3 regions of the Staphylococcus sp. HMSC068C09 genome follow, and region 3 is predicted to be linked to each of the others. Evidence: riboswitches for the same ligand, from Rfam matches in the RefSeq annotation. Region 3 holds a riboswitch; each other region holds the start of a gene.
The links. Region 3 has a riboswitch for thiamine pyrophosphate ahead of HMPREF2930_RS10140 (thiamine phosphate synthase). Riboswitches for the same ligand answer to the same signal wherever they lie in the genome.

Region 1: it holds a riboswitch for thiamine pyrophosphate, as region 3 does, so the genes downstream of both, thiC (phosphomethylpyrimidine synthase ThiC) here and HMPREF2930_RS10140 (thiamine phosphate synthase) in region 3, are expected to answer to the same signal.
Region 2: it holds a riboswitch for thiamine pyrophosphate, as region 3 does, so the genes downstream of both, HMPREF2930_RS01580 (ECF transporter S component) here and HMPREF2930_RS10140 (thiamine phosphate synthase) in region 3, are expected to answer to the same signal.

The regions. Positions count from the first base shown of each region.
Region 1 is NZ_KV813737.1:10,828-16,281, forward strand. Features, by position in the region: gene HMPREF2930_RS11715 (hypothetical protein) at 233-355, shown strand; gene HMPREF2930_RS11720 (hypothetical protein) at 380-514, shown strand; gene rarD (EamA family transporter RarD) at 587-1,492, opposite strand; gene thiC (phosphomethylpyrimidine synthase ThiC) at 1,629-3,371, opposite strand; TPP riboswitch at 3,569-3,673, opposite strand; gene HMPREF2930_RS01520 (zinc ribbon domain-containing protein) at 3,862-4,077, opposite strand; partial or broken gene HMPREF2930_RS01525 (dihydrolipoamide acetyltransferase family protein) at 4,173-5,075, opposite strand; partial or broken gene HMPREF2930_RS11850 (biotin/lipoyl-containing protein) at 5,292-5,454, opposite strand, start outside.
Region 2 is NZ_KV813737.1:22,803-28,256, forward strand. Features, by position in the region: gene HMPREF2930_RS01560 (DUF308 domain-containing protein) at 1-187, opposite strand, end outside; gene HMPREF2930_RS01565 (type 1 glutamine amidotransferase domain-containing protein) at 479-1,165, shown strand; gene HMPREF2930_RS01570 (LysR family transcriptional regulator) at 1,236-2,057, opposite strand; gene HMPREF2930_RS01575 (YeiH family protein) at 2,171-3,163, shown strand; gene HMPREF2930_RS01580 (ECF transporter S component) at 3,245-3,817, opposite strand; TPP riboswitch at 3,922-4,020, opposite strand; TPP riboswitch at 4,120-4,223, shown strand; gene HMPREF2930_RS01585 (LuxE/PaaK family acyltransferase) at 4,289-5,356, shown strand; gene HMPREF2930_RS01590 (acyl-CoA reductase) at 5,368-5,454, shown strand, end outside.
Region 3 is NZ_KV813778.1:130,493-135,946, forward strand. Features, by position in the region: gene HMPREF2930_RS10125 (thiazole synthase) at 1-552, opposite strand, end outside; gene thiS (sulfur carrier protein ThiS) at 554-754, opposite strand; gene thiO (glycine oxidase ThiO) at 738-1,853, opposite strand; gene HMPREF2930_RS10140 (thiamine phosphate synthase) at 1,846-2,436, opposite strand; TPP riboswitch at 2,504-2,613, opposite strand; gene HMPREF2930_RS10145 (pyruvate MFS transporter) at 2,961-4,241, shown strand; gene HMPREF2930_RS10150 (putative quinol monooxygenase) at 4,419-4,703, shown strand; gene HMPREF2930_RS10155 (FUSC family protein) at 4,799-5,454, shown strand, end outside.

The sequences.
Region 1 (5,454 bases), on a different contig from region 3:
TAATGATGAGTTATTTTGCTTACTTTGCGAAGAAACTTAATAGATAATACCTATGTTTATTTGTCATACTTCTGCTTCATTCTATTAACGGTACTTCTTTCTATATCAGTAGTCATCCTATGAAAAGTTAAAAAACGTCATGACATGGTATCAATTGCTAGAAATGTAAATAATAAAAATAATGAAGAATATGTCGTGCAGATTCTTAGATTTAAAGGAGGTATTGTCTATAATGAAGATCATTGATGTAGCTATGTATCTTGTTCACTCTACAATACCTTTATTAAAATTAACGATGGACATGTTTTTTTATTTTGAAAACGGGAATACTTCACTATACGCTTTAACTACGTAAAACTTAATAAATGGAGGTCATATTATGGCTGGATATAAATCACCAGGACGTAAAATTTCTGAATATATTGGTATTATTGCTATCGTAGCAGTATTTGCTGGCGTTTTTTATAAAAACCTTAAAAATGAAAACCAAACTGGTAACGGTTCTTTAGGCTAATTTAAATAATTTTTATAGATGATAAATAGAGCCACCCTTCACTCATTAAGCAGTGAGGGGTGGCTTGTTTTTTTATTCTGGTCTAGGACTCCGTTTCATTTTAATATATTGAGAGATACTATAAAGCGCAATACCAATCCAAATAAAGATAAATGTAATGAATTGATGGATGTCGAATGTTTCTTTAAATACGAAGATACCTAGTAAAAAGATAATCGTTGGACTGACGTATTGAATAAATCCTGTCAGTGATAGTGGAATGCGACGCGCCCCTGCTGAGAATAAAATAAGTGGTACAGCTGTCACCGCTCCAGAAAATAAGAGTAAAAATGTACTCATATTCAAACCGACTGATGATTGGTGTGCTTGCCATAAATAAATGATATAAATCAGTCCTGCTGGTGCTGTCACAATACATTCAATCGCAATCCCACTCATCGCTTCAACACGTACCAATTTTTTTAATAAACCATAAATCCCAAATGAGAATGCCAACATTAAAGAAATAATTGGAAATTCTCCTATCTTCATTGTCATGTAAATGACGCCAATTGCGGCTGATACAATCGCTAACGTTTCAAATTTATTGAAACGCTCTTTTAAGAAAATAAATGCGAGTAAGACACTTACCAATGGATTAATGTAATAACCTAAACTGGTTTGTAGCACATGACCATTAGACACTGCCCAAATGAACGTTCCCCAGTTAATCGTAATCACATAACCTGCAATGATAATCGCAACCAGTTGAATCGGATGTGCTACGAGTTGATTGATATCATGTTTAAGCGCTTGTGATTTTTTTAATATAAAAATCATTAGAATCATAAAAACCATCGCAAGGATAATGCGATACGCTAAAATTTCAAATGCGCTAATACCGTGAATGAATCTCCAATAAATAGGTAGAATCCCCCATAATAAATGCGCCCCTAACGCAAATAAAATTCCTTTTTTAAATTCTGCATGATTATCCATGCTAAACCCTCCTAGCAATATTACCCTGGAAATATGTATAACTCTATCGTATCAGTAGTTAAACGAAATGGATATATCTAGAAGAATTTTTAAAAAAAAGGTAGCAATTTATATCGCTACCTCTTTACCAATATCATTAATGATATATTCTATTGCCGCCTTCTCTAAATTCTTCGGCTTTCTCTTTCATGCCTTCAAGTTGTTCTTTGTAGGAATCGCGAATATCATGTGATAAGCGCATTGAACAGAATTTTGGTCCGCACATACTACAGAAATGTGCAATTTTCGCTGATTCTGCTGGTAATGTTTCATCGTGAAATTCTCTCGCTCGATCAGGATCTAAAGCGAGGTTGAATTGATCAATCCAACGAAACTCAAAGCGCGCTTTACTAATTGCATCGTCGCGTTCTGTTGCCCCTGGTAAGCCTTTAGATAAATCTGCTGCATGTGCTGCAATTTTATAAGTGACCACACCATCACGTACGTCATCTTTATTTGGTAAACCTAAATGTTCTTTAGGTGTCACGTAACATAACATTGCCGTACCATGACTCGCAATTTGAGCAGCACCAATGGCAGATGTAATATGGTCATATGCTGGTGCAATATCTGTTACAAGAGGTCCTAATGTATAAAATGGTGCTTCTTTACAATAAAAATCTGCTAAATCTTGGTTTTCTTTAATTTTATGCATTGGAATATGCCCTGGACCTTCAATCATAACTTGCACATTATGTTTCCAAGCAATATCCGTTAACTCACCTAACGTTTTCAACTCCGCAAATTGACTTTCATCGTTAGCGTCATAAATTGAACCAGGTCGTAAACCATCTCCTAGAGAAATAGCAACATCATATTGACTTAAGATTTCACAAATCTCATCGAAGTGTGTATATAAAAAGCTTTCTTCGTGATGTGCAAGACACCATTGTGCAATAATTGAGCCACCACGAGAAACAATCCCAGTTAAACGATCAACAGTTAATGGAATATAGTGAAGACGTAATCCTGCGTGAATAGTAAAATAATCGACCCCTTGTTCAGCTTGTTCAATTAATGTATCTCTATACGCTTCCCATGTTAAATCTTCTGCCACCCCATTTACTTTTTCTAACGCTTGATAGATGGGCACTGTTCCTACTGGTACAGGTGAGTTACGTAAGAGATACTCACGAGTTGTATGGATATTTTTTCCTGTAGATAAATCCATAATCGTATCTGCACCCCAATGTGTGGCCCAAACTAATTTTTCAATTTCTGCTTCAATAGATGAAGACACAATAGAGTTACCAATGTTCGCGTTGATTTTTACAGAGAAGTTTTTACCAATAATCATTGGTTCAGATTCAGGATGATTGATATTATTAGGAATAATCGCGCGTCCTCTCGCAATTTCTTCCCTTACAAATTCTGGTTCCACTTGTTCTCTAATTGCTACAAATTTCATTTCTTTAGTGATAATCCCTTGTTTAGCGTAGTACATTTGTGTAACTGGTGTATCTTTACTGCCACGTCTTGGTTGATATTCGAATGGATGAGCTACATAGTTTTTATGGCCTTCTTTTGAAAAACCGTTATCAATCGATTGAATACGGCGACCTTCATAATGTTCAACGTCTTCACGTGCTTCAATCCATGCATCGCGAACCTTTGGAAGTCCATGATTGATATCAACCTCATAACTGTCATCATGATAAGGACCTGCTGTATCGTACACTACGACAGGTTCATTTTGAAAACTACGTTGTTCTAATTGGGTATCAGAAAGTTCAATTTCTCGAAATGGTACAAAAATATCACTATCATTACCCTCGCCTTTTTTAAAAATACGTTTACTTGCTGGAAAAGTTCTTTTAAAATTGATTTTTTCTTGCTCCATTGACATTGCCTCCTAAATACTAGAAGGGTCTAAATATCACTGATTATATGATTCATAAAAAAAGCATTCAGCTTAATACTGAATGCATAAGAATAAGTGAATATATACGAAAATATATGTAAGTATCATAATGAAGAAAATGATTCATCGTTAAATTGACCTTTTCATCAAATTATGAAAACATCCATATGTCATTGTAAAGTGACTCACTGGCTTCCCTACGCTAGTATTAACTAGATCAGGTTCAAAGGGTTGGAACATGAAGTTCCTTTCAGCAATATAAAGCACCCCTAGCAGAGATTATTAAATTATAGGTTACTTAACCTATACTTATACAATGACTTAAAATCCCATGAATATCAAGTCAATATATTAAATAATTTTTACAACTTTTAGACATCCGAAAGTCTAACTTCACACAACCCGAAGTCTTACCCTTAAATTAAAAAAACAGCAACCACAAGGGTTACTGCTGTTCCATTCTTTTGTCTTATCCTCCAAAGAACAAATCAATAAAGTCTCTACTTCTGTTTCTATCTTGTTTATAAAATTCGGTATATCCACAATTTTTACAAGTTATCGTCTTAAAATTATTATGTTGTACATCTAAAAATTTAGACAATCCTGACCCTGTTGCAGATAATGTACCTTCTTCTACTTCTGTATGACCACATTTTATACAACCTTGATTTTGGTTTTCTGACATAGTGAATCACTCCTCTATCATATTTGTTGTTAGCTTACATAATACAATAACCCCCAAAATTGAGGGTTATTCATTAACTTGATGTTTCATGTTTTTTATAACATCAATAAATATGGATTTTCAATATATTTTGCAAGTACTTTTAAGAAATCAGCTGCGCCTGCGCCATCTAAGATTTGATGATCGAATGTTAAACTTAATGGGATACGAGAGACTTGTTTTACATTATCTCCTTCAAGAACAAGCTCTTTAGCTAAAGCACCGACACCTAAGATACCTGTTTCACCTAAATTTAAAATTGGTGTGAAGTATTCGATACCACTTGCACCCATATTCGTAATTGTAAATGTAGCGCCACTAAGTTGAACGTCACCTGTATTTCCTTCACGTACTGCTTCAGCTGATGTTTTAATTTCTTTTGCTAAAGTGCCAATACTTTTAGTATCTGCATTATCAATAACTGGCACCATAAGACCATCTTCAAGTGATGTCGCAATACCTAAATGTACATCATCATATTCTGTTAATTCACCGTTTTCATAACGAGCATTCATTGCGCCATATTCTTTAAGTGATAGGACTACTGCTTTAGCTAATAAAGCTGTGACTGTCAATTTTACATCTTGATCTGCATCTTTTAATTCTTCAGATAATCGAGCTTTAAAGTCTAATAAGCGATCTGCATTGACTTTGCGATGTAATGTTAATTGAGCAGTATTATAAAGACTTTGTCGCATATTTTGAGCAATACGTTGACGCATTGGGTTTAGACCTTCACCAATGCTAGACACATCGACGTTTTGTGCCGTTGAAGATGCGCTTTGGTCAGACGTACCCGCTTCACCTTCATAATCATAGCCTTCTGATTCTACACGTTGAATATCTAATTTTGTAATACGATCATTTCCACCTGTCCCTTTGATTCTTGTGATATCAAGGTCCTTATCTTCAGCCATATTACGTGCTAATGGAGAGATAAAGATACGTTCTCGTTGTTCAGGCTTCGCTTCTTTTTCTGTATCTTTTTTATCAGATTGTTCTTCATTTGAAGAAGCTTGTTGTTCTTCAGAAGTTGTGTCGTTATCTTTATTCTCTTGGGTAGTTTCTTCAGAATCATCGTCATCGCTTCCTACGTCTTCGCCTTCTTCTCCGATGATACCAAGCACTGCTTTTACTTTTGCATCTTCGCCTGCTTGTACTTTGATTTTTAATAACGTACCACTTGCAGGTGCTTCTACATCATTTGTTAATTTTTCAGAGCTAATTGTGACAATGCTTTCGCCTTCTTCTACTGTATCGCCTTCTGATTTAAACCACTCTTCTACAGTACCTTCTTTCATTGTCATACCAAGCTTTGGCATAATAATATTTTCACTC
Region 2 (5,454 bases), on a different contig from region 3:
CGAGTTTTTTTGCCGTACGACGGAATAAAAGTTGAATGACACCGCCTATCATAATGAGTAAGCCAATCAGCCAAGTAAGTGTATAAAAGTTTTGCACTGGATTACTAAATATAACCACAGCAATAATTAGTAATAACGTACCAATGATTAAACTTGACCAATTTAATTTTCCATTATCTTGGGCCATTATTATCTCTCCTTTTTATATTTAAAGATTACTACAAGTATAATTTATCTATTATTGGAATACAAAAAACCTCACTAATCGATTGATTAGTGAGGCCACTTTTACGAATTCATAGAATTGGTAAATTGTATATTAATATGTACCACTATTTAACGTTTTTAAACAATTTTTGTAACATTATTTTCAATCACATTAATTTATAATTTTAATATAAAAAATATACCTAGCATGTGTTATTCCTCCTTAAAAATGGGTAATTATGAATTACGTAAACAATTTAGGAGGTATACAATGAGTAAAGCATTAGTAGTTGTTACAAGTGTTTCAAAATATCCTGATATGAATCGTCCAACTGGATTATGGTTAGGTGAAGTCGTTCACTTTGCAGATGTATTGTACAAAAATGGTTATGATATCGACTATATTAGTCCAGAAGGTGGCTATACAGCTATTGATCCTGCAAGTCTACAAGAAGATATGATGTCTGAGTTAGATTGGAAATATTATCAAGATAAAGACTTCATGACACGTCTTGGTAGTACACTTACACCAGATGCTGTACGTGCTGAAGATTATGATATTATCTATTACGCAGGTGGTCACGGAACAATTTGGGACTTCAAAGATAATAAAGATTTACAAGAATTAACACGTAAAATTTATGAAAATAACGATGCAGTTTCTTCAGTATGTCATGGTGCTATCGGACTATTAAATGTTACAGATAGTGAAGGTAATTCTATTATTAATGGTAAAACTGTAACTGGTTTCTCTAATACTGAAGAAGAAGCAGTTGGCTTAGCAGATAAAGTACCTTATTTAACAGAAGATGAACTTAAAAATCGTGGTGCAAATTACGAAAAAGGTGACAACTGGAGCCAATTCGCTGTTATTGATGGTCACATTATCACAGGTCAAAATCCACAATCTGGTAAAGCTGTAGCTGAAAAATTCTTTGAATTAAAAAACAATAAATAAGACACCCCGCAGTGTTAATAAAAAAGTTGGACCTTTCAATCTTTAGAAAGATCCAGCTTTTTTACATACTCTACTTCATAATCATTTCAATGACAGCTCTAATATTTTTATCAATATATTTATCAACATGTTGAGCAAGGTAATAGTGACGTTTCACATTTAAAGTTGTTATCATTAATTTTTCATAATCCTCGGGATGAATTGCTGATTTTGAAATAATCGCAAACCCATTTCCAGCCTCTACCATTTGTTTGATAATCTTAATATTATTAATTTCTATCAAATATGGATTTAATTTTAACTCAGAAAGACCTACTTCCTGATAAAACCTTGTTCCAGACCCTTTTTCTCTAACGAAACATATATCCATTCTAGGTTGAACCGATTTTTTGTAAATATACACCATTTCGTCTTCTATTATTTTCTTACATTTTATTACATTGTCTTGAATTTCCTTTTCTACAATACCTATATCTACTCTGTTGTGTTTAATATCATTTATAACAGAATCTGAATTATTAACACGTAAATGAATATGTAACTTAGGGTATTGTTGCATAAGACTGGTAAGCTGTTCTGATAATAAATATTCACCATATGTATAACTGCTTCCAATTGTTAAAGTGCCTGAGATGATCTCAGATTCCGATGTTAAGTTTTGCCATAATTCTTGTTCAATACTTTCCCGCTGCAATGCGTATTGTAATAGCTTTTCGCCATCTCTAGTTAGTTTTAAATATGGAGATTTAAATTCAAATATTTTAACATTATATTTTAATTCTAAACGTTTAATATCACGACTCACAGAAGGCTGCGAAGTATATAAATTTTCTGCTGCTCTAGTAAAACTTTCTGTTTTGATTACTTCAATTAATACCTTATACGGATCCATGCATCATTCTCCTTTAAGTCTAATATAACATTTTTGATATATATACTATACTTATTATTTATTTAACGTTATAACAATAACGTGCTAAGATTTCATATCGAGGTGAAAGTACTATGAAATCAATCACGCAGCCTTCATTTATGAAAGGTATTATGTTTACATTTATGATCGCAATGATCAGTTATATATTAGCTAAATTTCCTATTTTACATACGATTGGGGCATTAGCTATTGCTATTATTTTTGCGATGCTATATCGCCAAGTGATGGGATATCCAGAACACATTCGTCCAGGTATTACGTTCGCATCGAAACGTTTATTAAAATTTGCGATTATCTTATATGGGTTAAAATTAAATATGGGAGATATTCTAGTTAAAGGCTGGAAATTACTACTTATTGATATTATCGTAATTATCTTTTCAATAAGTTTAACTTTAATTTTGAATCAAATTATTAAAGGAAATCAAGATATCTCTATACTACTTGGTATTGGTACAGGAGTATGTGGAGCTGCAGCTATTGCAGCTACTGCACCAATCTTAAAATCTAAAGAAAAAGACATTGCAATAAGTGTAGGTATTATTGCACTAGTTGGAACTATATTTGCACTTATTTATACAGCTATCGAGGCTATTTTTAACATACCTACTATAACTTATGGCGCTTGGACAGGTATCAGTCTACATGAAATCGCTCATGTCGTCTTAGCAGCAGATATTGGCGGGCCAGAGGCAATGACATTTGCTTTACTTGGAAAATTAGGCCGTGTGTTTTTACTTATTCCATTAAGCATTGGCTTAATTTTGTATATGCGTTATAAGTCACACTCAAGCCAAGTACAACAAAAAATCGATATTCCTTACTTTCTCATTGGATTTATCATAATGGCTTGTATCAATACATTTGTTCCTATTCCTTCATTACTTATGAATATTATAAATGTTATTACAACGGTATGTATGTTAATGGCGATGGTTGCTCTAGGATTGAATATCGTTTTAAAAGAAGTTATTTCAAAAGCACTTAAACCTTTCATAGTGATATGTATAACTTCAATTTGTCTATCTGGAATAACTTTTACAATTATTAAAGTATTTTATTAGTAAATTAAACCTATTAAAATCATACCCATAAAGTTTCGTAGATTTTAATAGGTTTTTCTGATCTTTATATATTATTAATGATTATAAAGAATCAATATCTTTTTTCGAAGAACTTTGGAACAAATTTGTAACTCCTGTTTTTTCTAATGCTTTTACAATATAATAACCAAACATACCAGATAAAATTGTGCCACTAATAATTCTTATCGTATAAAGTAATATAACGTTCCAAGTAGGCAAATCTCCTAAATAATTAAATACCCAATCTACTGGTATAGTAAATATTCCTGCAGTAGCTCCAGCTATCATCGCCACTATTAATTTATAAGATTTATATTTAAAAATTAAAAATATCAATTCACATGCTAATCCCTGAGCAAAACTATGTAATAAAATCGACATATTTAATTCCCCAGATAATATTGTTTCTCCTGCCCCAGCTGCTAACTCTGCTAACAAGGCTACTCCTGGTTTTCTAATAATTAAGAACGCAACAATTGCGGCAACGAACCATAATCCATACGCAATTTGATCTAAATGTAATCCTATTGGTTTTAAACCAGCAACCATTAATCCAACTACTTTATAAAATAAGCCAAATATAAAGCTAATCAATACTGTTGCTAGAATATCCGCTAATTTTAATTTTTTCATAATATTTAGACTCCTATCTGAATTTTTAAGTGAAAACACATAAAAAAACACAAACATATCCCTTCTAGATAGTTTGCGCATTTAAAAGTATATATATGTATGTAAAAACCTATTATATACTTCCCTACGCTAGTACTAACTAGTTCAGGTTCAAAGGGTTTGGATAACTCCATCTCAGTTTATAAACACCCCTAGTACTTATATCTACTATAAAATAAATATAAAATTTTTTTATTTTTTTGTCAAAGAACAATTTTGCTATTTTATTTATTTTAAAATATAATACAGATATTAGATTGAATATATATCACTATGGGTGCTACTTGCTGAGAGAAGCTAATATGTCGCTTCAACCATTGAACCTGTTATGGTTAAAACCAACGTAGGAAAGTGATTTAGTAATTGTTGTCATTACTACTACACAGAGAGCACTTTTTGTTGCTCTCTTTTTTTATGAAAGGAGATTAATATATGGACATTAATCAAATTAAAGAAAGTGTTTTAGATTTTATTGAACGTGGTAATTCAGATGATTTTCCAGAAATGGCTTTAAAAATTTACAAATTTCAATTTAATGAAAACGAAGATTATAAAAAATTCAGTATCTCTAAAGGTAAAACACCACAAAATGTTTCAAATTGGAAAGAAATACCTGCTGTTCCAATCAATGCATTTAAATATGCTACGTTTAGCGCTATACCACTTAAGGATACTAAATATACATATATGACCAGTGGAACAACGAGTGGTATTAAAGGAAAAAACTATCATATGGATTTAGAGGTTTATGACTTAGCATTAACTACTTTTTTTAAAAAGATGTTCATACCGGATATTGAGAAAATAAAAATAGGCGTTTTGTTCCCCACTCCTCAAGCTATGCCTAACTCTTCATTGGCTCATTATCTTGAAGTGGCTAGAACTAACTTTGGAACGAAAGATAGTCAAAATTATATCGATGAACATGGTATTCAATATGAATCATTAATAAAAGATTTGAAAAACTCAGAGGATAATCAAAAACCATTTGCTCTTTTAGGGGCAACTTATAGTATGGTACATTTATTAGAATATCTTGATGACCATAACATTAAATTTCATTTACCCAAAGGTAGTCGCATATTAGATACAGGAGGTTACAAAAATCGTTCCAAAGAATTACCTCAACATGATTTTTACGAACGATTAACAACTACTTTTGGTATTCCTAAAGAAAATTGTGTCAACATGTATGGTGTTACAGAATTAAGTACCCAATTTTACGATAAAGGTAATACCATTTCTCCTTCAACTAAATATAGTCCTCATTGGTGTCGAAGTAGAATTGTAAATCCTTTAACAATGGAAGAAGTATCTGAAGGAGAGAAAGGTATTCTTATTCACTATGATTTAGCTAACTACAATTCAGTTGCAGCAATTTTAATGGAAGATATAGGAGAATATAAAGAAAAAGGTTTCGTTTTACATGGTAGAACTAAAGGATCATTAGCTAAAGGATGCTCATTAGCGATGGAAGATTTTCTAAATGCTACACAATAAGGAGATTTAATATGGAATTTAAATTAGGACATATTCCTTTTATTGAAGAAAAGCAACTAAATTATAAAAGATTAGAGTTTGCAGACATAACCGGTTTA
Region 3 (5,454 bases):
ACCAGCATCCACAATAACGGGAACATTAGAATGTTTAATAATGTAACTTAAATTAAGTTGGTTATTAATACCACGTCCAGTACCAATTGGAGAAGCAAGTGGCATAACAGCATGAACACCTAATTCTTCTAAACGTTTCGCTAATACGACATCATTAGAAATGTAAGGACATACGATATAACCTTTTTCTAATAACACTTTACATGCTTCATATGTTTCAAATGGATCAGGTAACAATGTTTCATCGTCACCAATCACTTCAACTTTAATCATGTCACATACGCCAGCATGTTTTGCAATTTCAGCGATACGAATCGCTTCTTCAGCAGTTTTGGCGCCGGCTGTATTTGGAAAAGTAATAAAGTCGTTAAGATTAACACTTGCTAATGGATTAGGTAAGTTTTTATCATATAAATTCATACGTCTTACAGCAAAAGTCAGTACATTCGCTTCTGCTGCTTCAATCGCTTTTGTTTGCGTCGCTTCATCTTCAAATTTTCCTGTACCTAATAATAAACGAGATTTAATTTCTAATGGTCCAATTTTAAACATTTTATCCGCCTCCAACAAATTCTAATAATTCTAATCGATCATCTTCACGTACTGTATGTTGATCGTAGTCTTCTTGTTTAATTAAAGTTTTATTATGTTCGACAATGACACGTTTAGGATCTAATTCAAGAGATTCAAGTACAGATGTAATAGATTGTTCTGAATCAAAATTGAATGTGTCCCCATTAATGATACACTTCATGATTTAACCTCCTTGAAGCACTAAATGATTCATATCGACGCGGTTTAACACCGGTGAGTATCCAATTGGCGATATCACGACCGATAATAGGCGAAAGTAAAATACCGTTACGATAATGACCAGAAATCACAAATAAACCTTCATCAATACGGTCCATTATCGGTATTTCTCCTTCAGTATATGGACGGACACCAGACCACTGTTTAATGACTTTTCCGTGTGCGAGTTCTGGTATACGTTCATTTGCAAAGTGGTGTAACCAAGAGATGCCATCGTATGTATTACCAACTGAATAGTTATCAAACTCGCTTGTGGCACCAATTAAGAAACGATTTGGATATTTTGGCACGATATAACAGCCATTGGTCATAAATACGGTTTCTTTTAAATCCAAGTGGTCATTTTCAATCAGTAAAACTTCACCTTTTACACCGACTACATCTCTAGGTAGTGAGTATTGAGTTAATAATTTAGATGTCCATGCGCCTGCTGCCACAATGACTTTCTTAGCTTGTAATGTGCCTTGTGACGTTTCAACATCGTAGTACCCATTTTGGCGCTGAACAGATTGTACCTCTGTATTGACATATCGCTTAATTTGACGTTGCTTTAAAGATGTAAATAAAGCTTTAGTGTAGTGATTGGCATTAATCTGTCCATCTTGTGGAATGTAAATAGCCATTTCACTTGATGTTACTGTACCATTCGTTAAATGAGTCAGTTCCTCATCTGAAAGAACAATGACACTAGAATCTAAACCACTTAAAAACTGATACTGTTTTTCTAAATTTTCAACATCTTCAGGACGATTAGCTACTTTAATTAAACCTGAATTTTGAAACTGAATATCAATACCTGTCTCATCTTCTAAATCTTGACATAATTGTGGAAAGAGACTTCGTGATTCAAGAGCAAGTCTAAATAAATCAGTATCTTCAGTAAATTCATTTTGAGCACCTAACATGCCACCTGCTTTATATGACGCGTGTTTACCTGGTACGTCACGATCGATAAGTGCAATGTCAAGGTGAGATTGACTTAATTGGCGTGCAATAGACATGCCAATCACGCCCGAACCTATGATTAAAACATCATGCATCTTTCAACCACTCCTTTCGCAATAGTTCAATTTGTTGTAAAGATGCGTTCATAAAAAAAGAAATCGCACAAATTCCTTTAAAACCATGAGGTAATTGAAGAATCGTTTTTTTAGTGATACCTCCAATGGCATAAATGGGAATAGGAATCTCTAACACACGCTGAATCTCTGCTTTTGATCGAGGCAATTGATTAGGTTTTGAAGGTGTCTTAAAAATGTGACCAAAAAAGACATAATCAAGATCGTGTTCATAAGCTGCTTTAACAGATTCAATTGAATGTGTAGACATACTCACTTCAATCTCTGGATGCGTTGATTTATAGCTAAATGCATCTTCATCCATTTCTCGAAAATGAATATGAGAGAGGTGAAGTTGTTCAAGTAAATGTACATCACTATGAATAATGATTTTTGATTTAGGGAATCCTTTTTCTATAAGTGATGTTAAAAATGAAGACAAATCACTTGATGACATGGGAGTACGAAACAATAACCCATCTATTCCATCCGAGATATCAAGAAAATGTTGTACATCATCATTGGTTAAATCTTTATATTTCGTTATCGCTATAAAAATGAACATCACTCCTTAGTAAACAAAAAACGCTATTTCCCTGCAGTAGGGAAATAGCGTTTTGCTTAACTTTACGATATCCTAGTCGCCACTTTCCTACGCCAGTACAAACTGGATCAGGTTCCAGGAATTATAAAGTTCGTTCTTTACTCTCAGCCTTAAACAAAGGCACTTCCAGTGGATCGTTTATTCAGTTGTGTTTAAAATAAACATCAGCATTTTTGCTTCATTTTTATTCTACAACCTTTTTTAATAGAGTTCAAATACAAAAACAAATTAGATTTGTAGCAATATACTTTTTAATCAGTAAAACACATTTTATATAGTCATGTATAAATAAGATAAAAAATATTCAAAAAGTAATTGTAAACGCTTGCAAAAACTGTTAATATTATAAAAAATATATCAGAAAGCCTATGAGATGAGGCTCGAAAGGCGGTTGGAAACAACAGGGAAAGACGTGATTGGGAGTTTTCATTGTCAACGTATAAGTAGAATCAACACAATTTTAAAGGGAAGCAGGAAAAATAATTATGGTACAAAGACAAAAGAAAAGTAAGGTTCGTTGGTATTTCGCTATCGCATTCTTTATTATTGGGGTTATTGCATATATGGATAGATCTAATATCTCATTTATTGCACCTCAAATGATGGAAGATCTTCACATGACAAAGCAACAATTTGGTTTATTAGCTTCATTCTTCTCACTGGGTTATGCATTGATGCAAGTCCCTTCAGGTATGTTAGCAGAGAAGTTTGGTCCGCGTAAGATGATTTCAATCGCATTATTATGGTGGAGTGCATTTACAATTTTAACGGGAATGATTAAACATCATGGTCTATTATATTTAGTACGTTTCTTATTTGGTATCGGAGAAGCGCCAATGTATCCATCTAATGCAGTATTCAATTCAACTTGGTTTGCTAAAGATGAAAAAGGGAGAGCATCGAGTGCGTTGTTAGCAGGATCATATTTCGGTCCAGTATTAGCACCAGTAGTTACCATCGCAATTGTTAATGCATTTAACTGGCAAGCTGTATTCTATATTTTCGGTGCGGTTGGTATTGTGATTGCAGCACTTTGGGCAATTATTGCAAAAGATTTACCAGAGCAACATCGCATGGTCAATGAAGCAGAAAAACAGTATATCATGCAACATCGTGATTTAGTAGAAACAACTAAATCCGTAGCACCTTGGAATCAATTTTTTAAACGCATGAGTTTCTATGCCATTGCAGGGCAATATTTCGTAGTTCAATTTGTTATTGCTCTATTCTTAATTTGGTTACCTACTTATTTAACTGAGCAATATCATGTACAATTTAAAGATATGACAATTAGTGCTTTACCATGGTTTATTATGTTTATTTTAATTTTATCTGCGGGTGCGATTTCAGATAAAATTTTGCATAGCGGTCAAAGTCGTTTTGTAGCGAGAGGGTTAATTGCAATTGTTGGCTTTATCGTATTTGCTATCTCCATCTTCTTTGCAGTTCATACACAAAACTTATATGTGACCATCTTTTGGTTATCACTTGGCTTAGGTGGTATGGGTATTTCAATGGGAATGAGTTGGGCAGCAGCAAATGACATTGGACGTAACTTTGCTGGTACAGTATCGGGTTGGATGAACTTATGGGGAAATATTGGTGCGTTAATCAGTCCGTTTTTAGCAGGTGCATTAGTATCATCACTTGGCTGGACAATGACATTCCAATTATTAATTATTCCAGCGGTGATTGCAGCTGTATTATGGTTCTTTGTGACACCAGACAAACCATTAATTAAAGACGAAAGTAGACATATTAAATAATATTTATACATTATCTACAAAAGTAAAAGCTTGGGACATTATCAGTTGTCTCAGGCATTTTTAATATATTGACTATCGATGACTGAATTGAAAATCAATGCGGCCTTTCTTCTTACTATCGTTTTCTTTTTATAATAGACGGGTAAAACGTTATAATTATATTTGGAAGGTGATTATATGATTATTATTAATGCGAAACTTAAAATTAAAGAAGATGTGCGTAATGACTATTTAGATTTAATGAACAAGTTAGTTCAAAGTTCACGTCAAGAACCGGGTAATACATTTTATGCTCATTATGAAGATGTAGCAGAACATAACACATTCGTTGTTGTTGAAAATTATAAAGACCAAGAAGCGGTTCAAGCACATAACCATTCAGATCATTTCAAAGCATTTAGTGAAAATATAGGAAAATATGTCGCTGAAGAACCTGTCATTGATGTAGCAGAAACAAAATAATAACTAAACTTGCCTTGTCTAAGTGATATTTGTGCTTAGGCAAGGCGTTTTTCATGTTATGATAAGATGTATGAAAAATGAAAGGAAAGATAGTAGTGAGACATGTGATTGCTTCATTAATAAGGTTTGATAAGCCTAAAATTAATATATGGAAAGGTATACGCCAAGGATTATTAATGATTATCCCAACATTGATAGGGTATTTACTAGGACATTTTAGTTTTGGTCTACTCGTAGCAACCGGAACTTTGGCACATACTTATGTATTTAAAGGTTCAGCACAATCCATGTTAAGAACAGTCATTATTTGTACGTTATCCTTTACCATTTGTATGATGCTTGGAACATTAACTGTCAATCAGCCAGTTCTGTACGGCGTATTATTATTAATCGTTACTGTCATTCCATTCTATGTATTTAATGTGTTAAAAATTGCGGGTCCTTCATCCACATTCTTTTTAGTTACATTTTGCTTATCGAGTAACTTACCTGACGCTCCAGAACAAGCACCGATTCGTGGCTTAGCGATTTTTATTGGAGGAATGTTAGCGACATTAGTCGTCATTTTAACTATTGTATTCCAAAAACAAAAAGCTGAAGATCGAGCGATTACCTCTGACTTTCAGACGATTAATAATTTAATGCATCACTTTAATGATGCTGAAAAATTTAAAGACATTTCACAAGACATAGTAACGAAGTTTAAAAATTCAGAGAAACTATTGATTACATCGACTACTGCGATGAGTGA